DNA from 2 places in the Arthrobacter sp. UKPF54-2 genome. Region 2 is predicted to be linked to the other one. Evidence: predicted binding sites of a transcription regulator. Region 2 holds the regulator's gene; the other holds the start of a gene.
What was found. The regulator HrcA, encoded in region 2, represses chaperone genes, less so after heat shock. The targets are predictions, from matches to a motif close to TTNGCACTCGNNNNNNNCGAGTGCNAA.
Positions count from the first base shown of each region.

Region 1: groL (chaperonin GroEL) is a predicted target of HrcA. The motif match lies at 5,273-5,299, and genes of this name have one in related genera.

Region 1 is NZ_CP040174.1:536,415-543,673, reverse strand. It holds gene E7Y32_RS02310 (threonine/serine exporter ThrE family protein) at 1-698, shown strand, start outside; gene E7Y32_RS02305 (siderophore-interacting protein) at 709-1,548, opposite strand; gene E7Y32_RS02300 (uracil-DNA glycosylase) at 1,574-2,278, opposite strand; gene E7Y32_RS02295 (DUF3263 domain-containing protein) at 2,461-2,778, shown strand; gene E7Y32_RS02290 (LytR C-terminal domain-containing protein) at 2,870-3,490, shown strand; gene E7Y32_RS02285 (cold-shock protein) at 3,655-3,858, shown strand; gene E7Y32_RS02280 (ABC transporter substrate-binding protein) at 3,858-5,186, shown strand; gene groL (chaperonin GroEL) at 5,483-7,120, shown strand.
Region 2 is NZ_CP040174.1:2,868,357-2,875,615, reverse strand. It holds gene E7Y32_RS13250 (PhoH family protein) at 1-646, opposite strand, end outside; gene E7Y32_RS13245 (GerMN domain-containing protein) at 1,110-1,994, shown strand; gene E7Y32_RS13240 (16S rRNA (uracil(1498)-N(3))-methyltransferase) at 2,035-2,817, opposite strand; gene dnaJ (molecular chaperone DnaJ) at 2,820-3,947, opposite strand; gene hrcA (heat-inducible transcriptional repressor HrcA) at 4,028-5,041, opposite strand; gene E7Y32_RS13225 (DUF3097 domain-containing protein) at 5,286-6,134, shown strand; gene E7Y32_RS13220 (DUF4870 domain-containing protein) at 6,255-6,674, shown strand; gene hemW (radical SAM family heme chaperone HemW) at 6,711-7,259, opposite strand, start outside.

The DNA of each region.
Region 1 (7,259 bases), 1.2 Mb from region 2:
TCGCCCCCGCGATCGTGGTGGTGGGCGGGATTCTCCTGCTGCTCCCCACCGGCCGGCTCGTCTCCTCGGTGCAGGACGCGATCAACGGCTTCCCCGTCACGGCGGCCGGCCGGTTCCTCTCCACCATGCTGACCTTCGGAGCCCTTGTCGCCGGGATCGCCGTCGGCTTCGTAGTGGGGGCGATGACCGGCATGGAAGCCATCGATGTCACCGAAACATTCCCGCCGATGTATCCGTTGTGGGCGCTGGTTCCCCTGGTCGCCATCGCCGTGGTCGCGATCGGCGTGACGGAGCAGACCTCGCTGAAGCTGCTGCTGCCGACGGCGGCCGTCGGCGTCGTCGGGCACCTGGTGCTCATTGGTGGAACCGCCGCGGGCATCGGCCCCCGGTTCGCTCCGGCCCTCGCCGCCGTTGTGATCGGCCTGCTGGCCCGGGTGGTGGCGCTGCGGATGGGGGCGCCGCAGCTGGTTGTCGCCGTGCCTGCAGCGCTCATCCTGCTGCCCGGCCTGACTATATTCCGGTCCATGTATGTATTGACGATCGAGGAGTCCGAGATCCTGATGGGAGCCGGCGGGATGCTCAACGCCGGGGCGATCGTGCTCGGCGTCGCCGCGGGCATCGTGCTCGGTGACACGCTCGCCCGGCCCCTGACCCGTAGCCTGGCCAGCAACGAACGGCGCCGGGCCCGGCGCCGCTGACCCGCCGCGGCTAGATTTTGCCGATCGGCAGCTTCTTCTCGGCCTGGAAATCGTCTTCCACCCGGCCCTGGGCCCAGTAACCGGACAGCGAGACCTGGGCCCGTTCAAGGCCGCGCTGGGCGAAGAACACCTCGCGCAGGCCTTTCATGGCGCCGCGCTCACCATGGGCGAAGACCTGGACCCGGCCGTCCGGCCACACGGCGTCGCGCACGGCGTCCACCAGCAGCGGGGTGCTGCCGGCCGGCGCGCCGCGTCGCAGGAGCCAGCGCAGCTCGACGCCGGCTGGGGCGTCGAGGGCCAGCACGTCGGCGTCGCCGTCCACCTCCAGGAACGCCAGGCCCCGGGCGTCGCGGGGGAGGGACTCAATCGCGGCGCTGATCGCCGGCAGGGCGGATTCGTCGCCCGCAAAGAGGTACCAATCGGCCGCCGGATCCGGGTTGTAGCCGCCACCCGGCCCGGTAAAGACGAGCGTGTCGCCGGCCTGGGCGGCCGCGGCCCACGGCCCGGCGAGGCCTTCGTCGCCGTGGATCACGAAGTCGATCGCGAGCTCGGCCGCGGCCGCGTCAACCCAGCGGACCGTGTAGGTCCGGGTGTGCGGCCACTGTTCGCGCGGATGGGATTCCCGGATGGCCCAGAGGTCCAGCGGCTGCGGATAGTCAATCCCGGGCTGCGGGAACGCAATCTTGACGTACCGGTCCACGTAGCTGTTGTTGACGTAGTCGGCGAAGCCGGGGCCTCCGGCAACAATCCGGACCATATGCGGCGAGAGTTGCTCGCGCCGCAGGACCGCGAGGCTGGTCTGGGGCCGGGAGTTCCGGTTGGCGCTGGTGGCGGCGGGGAGCGAAGTCATGCGGCTAAGCCTAGCCAAGATCTGCTCACGGCAGCGGCGGCAGTTCCCAGTCCACCGTGCCGTCCCCTTGGGCGGTGAGCAGCTCATTTACCCGGCTGAAGGGCCGGGAGCCGAAGAACCCGCGGGAGGCCGAGAGGGGACTGGGATGTGCGCTGGCGATCACGGCGGCGGAGCCGAGTAACGGCCGCACGCCCGCAGCATCCTTGCCCCAGAGGACCGCGACCAGCGGAAACGGGGCGCCGTCGTCGCCGCGGCGCAGTGTGAGGGCCGTGATGGCCGCGGCCGTGACGGCTTCCCAGCCCTTGCCGCGGTGCGACCCGGCGGCGCCGGCCCGGACGCTGAGGACCCTGTTGAGCAGCAGCACACCCTGCTCCGACCAGCGGCCCAGGTCTCCGTGGACCCGCGGCGGCAGCCCAAGGTCGGCGTCGAGCTCCTTGTAGATGTTGGCCAGGCTGCGCGGGACCGGACGCGTGGCGCCGTCCACGGCGAAAGACAGCCCGACGGCGTGGCCCGGCGTGGGGTACGGGTCCTGGCCCACGATCAGCACCCGGACGCCGGCGAGCGGCTGGCGGAAGGCGCGCAGCAGGTTCGACGGCGCCGGGAGCACCTCGTGGCCGCCGGCCACCTCGGCGGCGAGGAACTCCAGGACCTCCCGCAGCTGCCCCTCGACCGGGGCCAGCGCGGCCGCCCAATCCGGCGCCATCAGCTCGTCCAGCGGCTGCCGCGCCATGTCTGCGAAGGCCGCCGTCCCGGCAGTCTCTGGCTCGAGGTCGAAGAGGGCATCAGGATGCGGCGAGTTGGGCACGGTCACATTCTCGCAGGACCTTCCGCGACCCGCCCGATAAATGACAAGGCTGTTATTCGGCCGTAGCATGTGGGGGACAACTATCGGAACCAGCCAGGGAGCGCGTCGTGGCCCAAGCAGCACCCGAGTACCTGCCGGCGGAGGACATCCAGCCATCGCCGGCCGCCGCCGACTCGCCGCTGAGCAGCCGGGACCAGCAGATGCTCGCCCTGGAGCGGCAGTGGTGGAAGTACGCCGGCGCCAAGGAACAGGCCATCCGGGAGCTTTTTGACCTCTCGGCCACGCACTACTACCAGATCCTCAACGCCCTGATCGATACCGAGGCGGCGCTGGCCCACGATCCCATGCTGGTCAAGAGATTGCGTAGACTACGTACGTCACGACAACGTGCCCGCACCGCCCGCCGCCTCGGCTCAGACGCGTAAAACCGCGGGAAATCCAGCCGGAGGCGCGCAAATCCGCGAGGATTCCGACGGCGGGCCATCAGCCAGAAATCAGCAAGGACGTCGTTTTACCATGACCAAGTACGCTCGGGATGAATTTGATCGGGTCCCGGAGACCTCCACACGCCAAGGCGTCCACCGGACAGTTTCCGCACCCCGCTCCCGCCGATTGGGTCCCATCCTCTCCTTTGGCGCCGCGGCCCTCGCAATCGGCCTCGTCGCCTTCCTCCTGCTGCCCAAGCTGGGCTTCGGTCCCGCTGGCGGGTCAGCCATGACCGCGGACCAGGCCAGCAACAACGCCGCTGCGTCGCCGGCCCCCACCACGGCCGCCGCCACCCCCTCCGCCAGTTCCGAGCCGACCGGCAGCCTCGCCCCCGCAGGCTCGACGCCGTCCGCCTCAGCCACACCGAGCGCGGCCGTGGACAAAACGCAGCCGGTGGCCATCTACAACGGAACTGCGACGGCGGGCCTGGCCGGCCGCGTCGGCACCACTGTCACCTCGGCGGGGTGGGTCCTCGGCCCGCTCGGCAACTGGGGCGGCGCCCGGCAGCAGACCTCGGTGGTCTTCTACAACGGCCCGGCCCAGAAAGCCAACGCCGAAGCACTGGGCTCGCTCCTGGGGATCGCAACGCTCGTCGATTCGGCCGAATTCAAGATGCCCCTCGTCGTCGTCCTGGGCCCCGGCTTCAAGTAAGTCCGGCCCGCGTCGGTTACGCCTGAATAACTATCCGCGCGGCCCCCGGCCCCGGTCAGCAGGCCGGTGGGAGGCTGTGGGTAGAGTATCTGCGGATTTGGTTTCGCATACCGCGGCGCACAACGAGGTGGGCCGTCAGCCAGCTAACTGAAAGTGTGGAGAAGATGGCACTGGGGACCGTCAAGTGGTTCAACGCCGAAAAGGGCTACGGCTTCATCACCGTCGACAGCTCCGGGACCGACGTCTTTGTGCACTGGTCCGCGATCAACGGCGAAGGCTACCGCGCCCTCGCGGAGGGCCAGCGGGTGGAGCTGGAAGTCGGCGAAGGCGACAAGGGCCCGCAGGCCGAAAGCGTCCGGCCCGCCTAGTGGCATTCCCCGCAGCGGCACCCGCCCCGAAGAGTCCCGACCGCCGGCCGCACCTCCGGCGGTTCCGCCGCGCGTCTGCTGCCGGCCTGGCGGCGGCCGGACTCTCGGCGGCCGTGGCGCTCAGCGCCTGTGCCGGGCCCACCGGTAACGCCCGGACGGACACCGTGGACGCCTCCGGGGACGGCACCCTGCGGATCGGCCTGATCCTGGACAACACCGGCAAGCAAAGCTTCCTCAACGCCCCCCAGCTGGCGGCGGCAAAGCTCGCGGTCAAGGAAATCAACGCGGCCGGCGGGCACAAGGGGCGGCCGGTGGAACTGCTGCCGGAAGCGATCGGCACGGATACCGCGGCCCAGGCCAAGAAGCTGGTGGCGGCCAAAGCCGACGTCGTGATCGGACCCACGGACTCCAGCAGGGCCGCCGACGCCATCGACGTGCTCTCGCGCGCCAAGGTGGCCTTGATTTCCCCGGCGAACACCGCACAGGGGCTCAGCAAATACAAGAGCGGCGGCTACTACTTCCGGACCGCCGCCGCGGACATCGCGCAGGCGTCCGTGCTGGTCAAGCTCGCCCGCGACGGCGGCGCCAAGGCCATCGCCGTGCTGCACGAGGAGGGCAACTACGGCAAGGAAGTCTCCGTCGCCGTCTCCGCCGCCGCGAAAGCCGCCGGCCTCGGCACCGCGGTCGACGCCGAGTTCACGGCCGGCCACGCTCAGCAGGCGGCCGCGGCCGCCAAGGCTGCCTCCCCGGACGCCGTCGTCCTGGTGGCCCGGGACGGCGCCCAGGGCGCCATCGCCGAACTCAACAACGCCGACCTGGCCGGCAAGAAGCTCGTCCTCAGCGACGGTGCCGTCAACCAGTACGGCCCGGGCCTTGGCTCCAAGGCCCTCGACGGCGCCCGCGGGGTCCTCCCCGGCACGTTCCCCTCCGCACACTTCCAGGCCGAACTCGTGGCCGTCGATCCGGGCCTGAAAGACATGGCTTTCGCCGCCGAGACCTACGACGCCGTCAACCTCGCCGCCATCGCCGCCGCAGCAGCGGAGGACGACGCCGGGACCTCGATTGCCGCCAGGCTCATCGCCGTCTCCGGCGGGAGCGCCGGTGCTGCCGGAGGGGAGTCCGGGGAGGCCGAGGCCTGCGGGTCCTACCAGGAATGCGTGGCCGCACTCCGCGCCGGCAAGCGCCCCGATTACAACGGCCAGTCCGGGCCGGTCAACTTCGACTCCAACGGCGACGTCACCGCCGCCGCCTACATGGTCTACACCTACGGAGCGGACAACAACGCCAAGATGACCGGCAGCGAAACCGCCCACAGCACCGGCTCCTGATCGCTCACAGCGAAGAGCCTGCCTCGGTGGCGGTCCTCCACGCCGGCACTGCTTGCACTCTCCCCGGGGGAGTGCTAATTATTGAGTTAGCACTCCCGCGTATTGACTGCTAACACGACGCCCGGTTCGGCCGGCTGCGACGAGGCGGCAGGATCACCGGGGGCGAGAGAAACACCTGGCTGGGGTGAGATTCCCCGTCCGGCGGCATACAGAGGCTGCCGGGCAGGAATCGTCCGTCGCGGGCACCACGGCCCAGGTTCATTCTTAACGACTGTCCCGAAAGGACTACTGCCGTTATGGCCAAGATCATTGCATTTGATGAAGAGGCACGCCGCGGTCTTGAGCGGGGCCTGAACATCCTCGCCGACGCCGTCAAGGTCACCCTCGGCCCGCGTGGACGCAACGTCGTCCTCGAAAAGAAGTGGGGCGCCCCCACGATCACCAACGATGGAGTTTCCATCGCCAAGGAGATCGAACTGGACGACCCGTACGAGAAGATCGGCGCCGAGCTGGTCAAGGAAGTTGCCAAGAAGACGGACGACGTCGCCGGCGACGGTACCACCACCGCCACCGTGCTGGCCCAGGCCCTCGTCAAGGAAGGCCTGCGCAACGTCGCGGCCGGCGCTGACCCGCTGTCCCTCAAGCGCGGCATCGAGAAGGCTGTCGAGGCGGTCACCCGCGAACTCCTGGCCTCCGCCAAGGAAATCGAAACCAAGGAAGAGATCGCCGCCACCGCGTCCATCTCCGCTGGCGACAACGAAATTGGCGCCCTGATTGCCGAGGCCCTGGACAAGGTCGGCAAGGAAGGCGTCATCACCGTCGAGGAGTCGAACACCTTCGGCCTCGAGCTGGAGCTCACCGAGGGCATGCGCTTCGACAAGGGCTACATCTCCGCCTACTTCGTCACCGACGCCGAGCGCCAGGAAACGGTCCTCGAGGACCCGTACATCCTGATCGTCAACTCCAAGATCTCCAACGTCAAGGAACTGGTTGCTGTCCTCGAAAAGGTCATGCAGTCCAACAAGCCGCTGCTGATCATTGCCGAAGACATCGAGGGCGAGGCCCTGGCCACCCTGATCGTCAACAAGATCCGCGGCACCTTCAAGTCCGTTGCCGTCAAGGCTCCGGGCTTCGGTGACCGCCGCAAGGCCCAGCTGGCCGACATCGCCATCCTCACCGGTGGCCAGGTCATCTCCGAGGAAGTCGGCCTCAAGCTTGAGACCGCCGGCCTCGAACTCCTCGGCAAGGCCCGCAAGGTTGTTGTCACCAAGGACGAGACCACCATCGTCGAAGGTGCCGGCGACGCCGACCAGATCGCCGGCCGTGTGTCCCAGATCCGCGCCGAGATCGAGAACTCCGACTCCGACTACGACCGCGAGAAGCTGCAGGAGCGCCTGGCCAAGCTGGCCGGCGGCGTTGCAGTCATCAAGGCCGGTGCCGCAACCGAGGTTGAGCTCAAGGAACGCAAGCACCGCATTGAGGACGCCGTCCGCAACGCAAAGGCTGCTGTCGAAGAGGGCATCGTTGCCGGCGGTGGCGTGGCCCTGATCCAGGCCGGCGCCAAGGCGTTTGCGAACCTGCAGCTCTCCGGCGACGAGGCAACGGGCGCGAACATCGTCCGCGTTGCCATCGACGCCCCGCTGAAGCAGATCGCCTTCAACGCCGGCCTCGAGCCCGGCGTCGTGGTGGACAAGGTCCGCGGCCTGCCCGCAGGCCACGGCCTGAACGCCGCGACCGGCGAGTACGTCGACCTGCTGGCTGCCGGCATCAACGACCCGGTCAAGGTCACCCGCTCTGCCCTGCAGAACGCGGCGTCCATCGCCGGCCTGTTCCTCACCACCGAGGCCGTTGTGGCCGACAAGCCCGAGAAGGCCGGTGCCGCGATGGGCGGCGGCGACGACATGGGCGGCATGGGCGGTATGGGCGGTTTCTAACCACCTGCGCCAGTCACCACCGGCTGTACGACGACGGCGGTCCCACCTTCGGGTGGGGCCGCCGTCGGCGTTAAGGCACCCTCCCGCACTTGTGGCGGCTTCCCACTGGACGCTCCCGCAGGTGTGGCGGGTTTCCGGC
Region 2 (7,259 bases):
GGCGCAGGTAGGGATCGATCTTGTCGCTGAGCGTGCCCGGCAGGAAGCCCAGCCGCTCCCCCGCTTCCACCGCCGGACGGGTCAGGATGATCCGGTTGACTTCCTTCTGCTGCAGGGCCTGGACCGCCTTGGCCATGGCCAGGTAGGTCTTGCCGGTGCCGGCCGGGCCGATCCCGAAGATCACCGTGTTCGCGTCGATCGCATCCACATAGTTCTTCTGGTTCAGGGTCTTGGGCCGGATGGTCTTGCCGCGGCTGGAGAGGATGTTGGTGGTCAGGACGTCCACGGGATTCTGCAGCGACTGGCTGCGCAGCAGTGAGACCAACTGCTGCAGCACGGCGGGCGTGATGACGGTGCCGCGGGCCACGAGGCCGCGCACTTCGTTGAGCAGGCGCATGATCCGGGGCACGTCGGCGGCCGGGCCGCTGATGGCGAGCTCGTTGCCGCGGACATGGAAGTCGACGTCGGGGAACTGGGTTTCGATGAAGCGCAGGGCCTCATCGTGGCTGCCCAGGGACTGCACCATCTGGTCGGAGTTGTCGAACAGGACCACTTCCGTCCGCAGGCCTGGGAGGGAGTGGGGAAATTCCCCTGCGGTGCGCTCGCCCGCGCTGATCCGGGCCTTGCCGTTGGCTGCTTCAGTCATGGTGTTGGCCCGTGGGCCTCTGGTCCCCTCCAGTTCGGAAATGGTCGCCCGCCGTTGCCGGCCGACGCCGGTCCGGGCCGTCGGCGCCGGGTTCCGGCGGGTCCCTTTATCTTACGCCAGCCCGGCCCGGGACCGGCGCCCGGGGCCCGGGGCAGCGACATTAGGTATCAACTTCATATCGTCCTCATATCGTTCCCGTTGCAGTTCGCCGGCCGGCCGGGAAACCCGCCCGGAGCGCCCGGGCGCTGTGTAATGCTGGATTCGGCCCTGCCGGGCCCGGCGCCGCCCTTCCCTGACGGAGCACGGCCACCCCGGCGCGGCGGACACCCTGCATGCGGAACAAACCCGGCAGGCACGGAGCAGTGCACGAATCAGTGCACACAGCGAAGGGACGGCGGCCATCAGCCAGCGTGGAGTAGTCAAGGCAGCAGGCCGGCGTGCGCGCCGCGGCGCCCTGCTCCTGGTGCTGCCCGCCGCCCTGGCCCTGTCCGGCTGCGTGGCCACACCCCAGCCGGGGATCACCGACTCGGGCACTCCCACCCAGACGGTCCCCGGCCCGGCCGCGGGCGCCGCCACCACCAGCGCGCCGCTGGAGTCCACGCAGGCGTCCAACAAGGCCCCGGTCTACTGGATCGGACGCAGCAACAACAACGTCTTCCTCTACCGGGAGTTCCGGGACGTCTCCGAGCAGGACAACCCGATCACGCGGGCCCTGCGGGTGATGATGTCCGAGAAACCGCTGGATCCCGACTTCTTCACCCCGTGGCAGAACCCGAAAAAGCTGGCCACCTCGATTTCCGGCAAGAACGTGATCACAGTCGACGTGTCGGCGGACGCGTTCAACAGCAACCTCGACGCCGACATGGCCGAACGCGCGATCCAGCAGCTGGTCTACACCGCCACCGCCGCCGGTGCCAGCGCGGGCTTGACCGACGCCGGGCAGCAGATCCAGGTGGTCATCCTGGTGGACGGGCACACCGACTACGTCGCGTTCAACCGCGTCCGGCTCGGTTCGCCGACCTCGCGCAGCGCCGGCATGGTGGCACCGGTGTGGATCGTCGATCCGCAGGAGGGCACCCAGGCAGCCGACGGGGCCGTGAAGTTTTCCGGCCGGAGCACCGTCCCGGGCGGCAAGCTGCGCTGGGAAATCCAGCGCGTCGACGGCACCACCAAGACCCCCTACCTGAACGGCAACATCACCGCATCCCCCGACGGCGCGCAGGCCGGCCTGTTCAACTTCTCGCTGAACCTCGGTCCCGGCAGCTATGAGGCCCGGGTGTCGCAGGTGGACCCGGCCAGCTCGGTGCAGGACCTGAACGTGGACACCCGCGGCTTCACCGTCCGCTAGGCAGGGCGCCGGGCAGCGGCGCCGCCCTCCAGCCCTCCGGCTACCAGCGGCCGAGCACGTCGCTGGCCAGCACGGTGGCAGCGGGGCCCGCGGTGGACGAGCGCAGCACATGATGGCCCAGCAGGGCGGTCACCGCACCGGCGTCGCACAGCCGGGTGACCTCGCGGGGGCTGATCCCGCCCTCGGGACCGACAATCAGGAGCACCTCGCGCGGTTCGCCGCCGTCGTTCCCCTGCCCTTGGGCCTCGCCGCGCCAGGTTTCCAGCACCTGGCGAAGCGGACGCACCGCGTCCTCGTGCAGGATAACGGCGAGATCCGCGGCCGCCACGGCTGCCTGCAGGCCGCCGCCGTCGACGGCGTACCGGACTTCCGGGATCCAGGCGCGGCGCGCCTGCTTTGCGGCGGCCGTCACCACGGACTGCCACTTGGCGTGCGCCTTCGCGGCGCGCTCGGGCTTCCAACGGACGATCGACCGCTCCGCCTGCCAGGGCACGACGGCGTCGATGCCCAGTTCGGTGGCGGTTTCGGCGGCGAGTTCGTCGCGGTCGCCCTTGGCCAGCGCCTGCACCAGGACCAGCCTGATGTCCGGCCGCGCCTCGGTGCTGGCCTCGACGCATTCCACCGTCAACTCCTGGGGCGCGACGGCCGTGACGGTGCCGGTGATGCGGGTGCCCGCGCCGTCGGCAAGGTCGACCGCCTCCCCCACGGCCAGCCGCTTGACGGTCACCGCGTGGCGCGCCTCGGCGCCCGTGAGGACGAACGTTGTACCGGGGGCCTGGTCGTCCAGGGTCCCTGCCGGCGTGAAGAAGACCGGGTTACTCACCGCTACAGGTTACCGAGCCGGTCCCGCAGTTTGGCGAAGACGCCGCCGCCGGCGGCCAGCTTGCCCTCGGTGAACTGCTCGCCGCGGAGTTTGGCGAGCTGGCGGAGAAGGTCCTCCTGGGCGGGGTCGAGCTTGGCCGGGGTGTCCACCTGGAGGTGTACCTTGAGGTCGCCGCGGCCGTAGCCGCGCAGGTGGGTCACACCCATGCCGCGAAGCGTGATGACCTCGCCCGACTGGGTGCCTGCCTTGACGTCAATCTCCTGCGCGCCGTCGAAGGTCTCGAAGGTCACTTCCGTGCCCAGGGCGGCCGCGGTCATCGGAATGTGCAGGGTCGCGTGCAGGTCGTCACCCTCACGGTCGAAGGTCGGGTCGCTGTTGACCCGGATCTCGACGTACAGATCGCCGGAGGGACCGCCGGCCGGGCCGGCTTCACCCTGGCCGGAGAGCTGGATGCGGGTTCCGGTGGCGACGCCGGCCGGGACCTTGACGGTGAGCGAGCGGCGGCTGCGGATCCGGCCCTGGCCGGCGCACTCATTACACGGGTCCTTGATCACGGTACCGAAGCCTTCGCAGCTGCCGCACGGGGCGGTGGTCATGACCTGGCCGAGGATGGAGCGCACCGCGCGCTGGACCTGGCCGCTGCCGCCGCAGATGTCGCAGCGTTCGGGGTGGCTGCCCTCGCGGCAGCAGGAGCCCTCGCAGGTGGGGCACGTGACGGCGGTGTCCACCTCGAGCTTCTTGTTGACGCCGAAGACGGCGTCGCGAAGGTCAATCCGGACGCTGATCAGGGCGTCCTGCCCGCGCCGGACCCTGGACGCGGGGCCGCCCTGGCCGCCGGCGCCGCCGAAGAAGGTCTCGAAGATGTCCTGGAAGGCGAAGCCCTGCCCGGCGTAGCCGCCGCCGAAGCCGTTGTCGGTGCCGTTCTCGTTGCCCGTGGTGTCGTAGACCCGGCGTTTCTGCGGATCGGAGAGCACCTCGTAGGCGTGCGTAACCGCCTTGAACCGGTCCGAGGCGTCGTTACCGGGGTTCACGTCGGGGTGCAGGGTCCGCGCGAGTTTGCGGTAGGCCTTCTTGATTTCTTCCCCCGTCGCTTCGCGGGAGACTCCAAGAACGTCGTAGTGGCTGCTCAAAGTGTGTATCTCTTCCTGGTTGTATTGCCGGTGGGGCACTGCCTGTTACGGGCAAGACGTCTGGTGCCGGAGCCGGGCCGTCAGGGCCCGAGGATCCGTGAAAGGTAACGGGCCACCGCACGGACGGCGGCCATGGTGGTGGGATAGTCCATCCGCGTGGGTCCGAGCACCCCGACCTTGGCGGTGGCGTCCGGGCCGTAGCCGGTGGCCACCACGGAGGCCTCGGAGAGGCCGTCGTAGGGGTTCTCCCGCCCGATACTGACGGTGACGCCACGGGGGTCCTGCGCCATGTCGCTGAGCAGGCGCAGCATCACCACCTGCTCCTCGAGGGCCTCGAGCACAGGCCCGATGCTGAGCGGGAAGTCCACGTTGGACCGTGCCAAGTTGGCCGTGCCGGCCATGACCATCCGTTCCTCGCGGCTGCTCGCCGCCAGCGACTCAAGCCCGCGGGCGAGGGCCTGCGCCGCGCCGCGCCGCGCCGGCGGGCAGCTGTCCGCGACTGCCTGCAGCGATTGTGGCAGCAGGTTCAACGGGGTGCCCGACAGTTTGGCCAGGAACAGGGTGCGCAGTTCCGCGAGGGTCTCGTCGCCGAGGTCCTGGCCGACGTCGATCACCCGCTGTTCGACCTTGCCGGTGTCCGCGATCAGCACGGTCAGCACCTTGCGCGGTGCCAGCAGCACAAATTCGATGTGCCGGACCCGGGCCCTGCTCAGCAGCGGATACTGCACGACGGCGACCTGGTTCGTCAGCTGCGAGAGCAGCCGCACGGTCCGGTCGAGGACGTCGTCGAGGTCGTCGGAGCCCTCCAGCAGCGCCTGGATGGCTCGGCGTTCCGCCGGGGACAGCGGCTTCACGGCCGAAATCTGGTCCACGAACAGGCGGTAGCCCTTGTCGGTGGGGATCCGCCCGGCGCTGGTGTGCGGCGCCGTGATCAGGCCCTCGTCCTCCAGGGCTGCCATGTCGTTGCGGATCGTGGCGCTGGAGACGCCCAGGTGGTGCCGCTCCACCAGCGCCTTGGATCCGACCGGTTCACGGGAATGGACGTAGTCCTCCACGATGGCGCGCAGCACTTCAAGTTTGCGTGGCTCGCTCACGCCCCACCTCCAATCGACCTGTTTTCACTGAGCCGGGTGCCGCCGGGCGTGACGGGACGCGCCCGGGAACCCGTGGTTAGCACTCGACATGCCTAAGTGCTAACCAGTCTAATATGACTCGGGCCGTTGTTAGCATTGGATTCGCTGCGGGCGTGACCGCCGGAAGAGGTGTTTCCGGGCACACCGCAGGCCGAGGGGCCGTTCCCTCCCCCGAAATTTCCGAGCGCAAAGCAGTGTGTAGCAGATGACGTACCAGAACTGGGGACCGCAGGACCTGTCCGCCCCCGCCAAGGCCCAGCTCCCTGAAATCCCGGTGGAGCGCGGCATGGTGCTGGAGGACGTACAGTCCGGCTGGGTGGGCGCCGTGACCCGGGTGGAGAAGTCCGGCGGCATGCACGTCGTGGCCCTCGAAGACCGGCGCGGCAAGTCCCGTTCCTTCCGGCTGGGCTTCGGCTTCCTGCTGGAAGGCCAGCCCATCCGGCTCATGCCGCCCGCCCCCCGGGCCCCCGCTGCGGGGGCCGGGGCGCGCACGGCCTCCGGCTCGGTGCGGGTGGCCGGACAGCGCGCCCAGGTGGCCAAGGCCAGCCGGATCTGGGTGGAAGGCAAGCACGACGCCGAGCTCGTCGAGAAGGTCTGGGGCGATGACCTGCGGGTCGAGGGCATCGTCGTCGAGCCGCTGCACGGCATCGACGACCTCGCTGCCGCCGTGAAGGAGTTCGGGCCCGGCCCGGCACGGCGTCTCGGTGTGCTGGTGGACCACCTCGTTCCGGATTCGAAGGAGTCCCGGATCGCCGACGCCGTGATGGCGTCCCCGGGGGCCGCCGGCAACGTGCTGATAGTGGGTCACCCGTACGTGGACGTCTGGCAGGCCATCCGCCCGGCCGTGCTGGGCATTGAGCAGTGGCCCGTGATCCCGCGCGGGGTGGACTGGAAGACCGGGATCCTCACGGCCTTCGGCTGGCCGCGCGGCAGCAAGGAGGACATCGGCCTGGGCTGGCAGAAACTCCTCGGCGCCGTCCGCAGCTACGCGGACCTGGAACCGTCCCTGCTGGGCCGGGTGGAAGAAGTCATCGACTTCCTTACGGTGCCGTAACCGCCCTGCGGTGCGCCGGTTCGGTGCCCGAGCACGTATTCTTGGAACGGCGCCCGCAACGTTTGTTGCGGCCGCGGCCCCACAAGTACCAATGCTCCACCGCAATCCAAAGGACGAAACGTGGCAGAAGATGCACGCGAACACACGGACCACCAGGCAGGCCATGGCGAGTCGCAGTATCACGGCGTGCCCGCTAATGCCCTGCCGCTGACGGCGAGCGAGGACCGGCAGTGGGCCACCCTGGCGCACTTTGGCGGCATCCTCGGCTGCATCCCCGCGCTGCTGATCTACCTGATCTTCAAGGACCGCGGCCCGTTCACCGCGCAGGAGTCGAAGGAAGCCCTCAACTTCACGCTGCCGCCTACGATCGCCGCCGTCCTCGCCAACCTGCTGGTGTTCGTCCCGGTGGTCGGAAACCTGTTCGCTGTCCTGGCGACCGCCATCTGGCTTGCCCTCGCGTGCTTCTCCGTGGCCGCGGGCATCCACGTCAACCGCGGCCAGCCGCACCGCTACGAGTACAACCTCCGCTGGATCAAGTAGCGCGAACGGACACTTGAGGCCCGCGGGGGGCTGCTCCTAGTCGGGCAGGATCCTGCGGACCACCGCGTCCGCCAGCAGCCGCCCCTTGAGCGTGAGCACCAGGCGGCCCTTGAAGGCCTTGACCGGATCCACAAGCCCGTCTGCAATCAGGCCGGCCACGGCGTGCCGTCCGGTGTCCCCCAGTCCGCCCAGGCCCGGGATGTCCAGTCCGGTCACCAGCCGGGCCTCGAGCATCACGCGCTCGACGTGGCGGGTTTCCGAATCGAGGGTCTCCCGGCCGGCGGCCGGCGATACGCCCGAGCCCAGCCGGGACGCGTAGGCCGTGGGATGCTTGACGTTCCACCAGCGGACCCCGCCGACATGTGAGTGGGCGCCCGGTCCGATCCCCCACCAGTCGTCCCCGCGCCAGTAGGCCAGATTGTGGCGGCAGGCCTGCTCAGGGGTGCGCGCCCAGTTGCTGACCTCGTACCAGCCCAGCCCGGCGGCGGTGATCAGTTCGTCGGCGAGTTCGTACTTGGCGGCGTGGTCGTCGTCGTCGATTCCGGGAACCTCGCCGCGGCGGATCTGGGCGGCGAGCTTGGTACC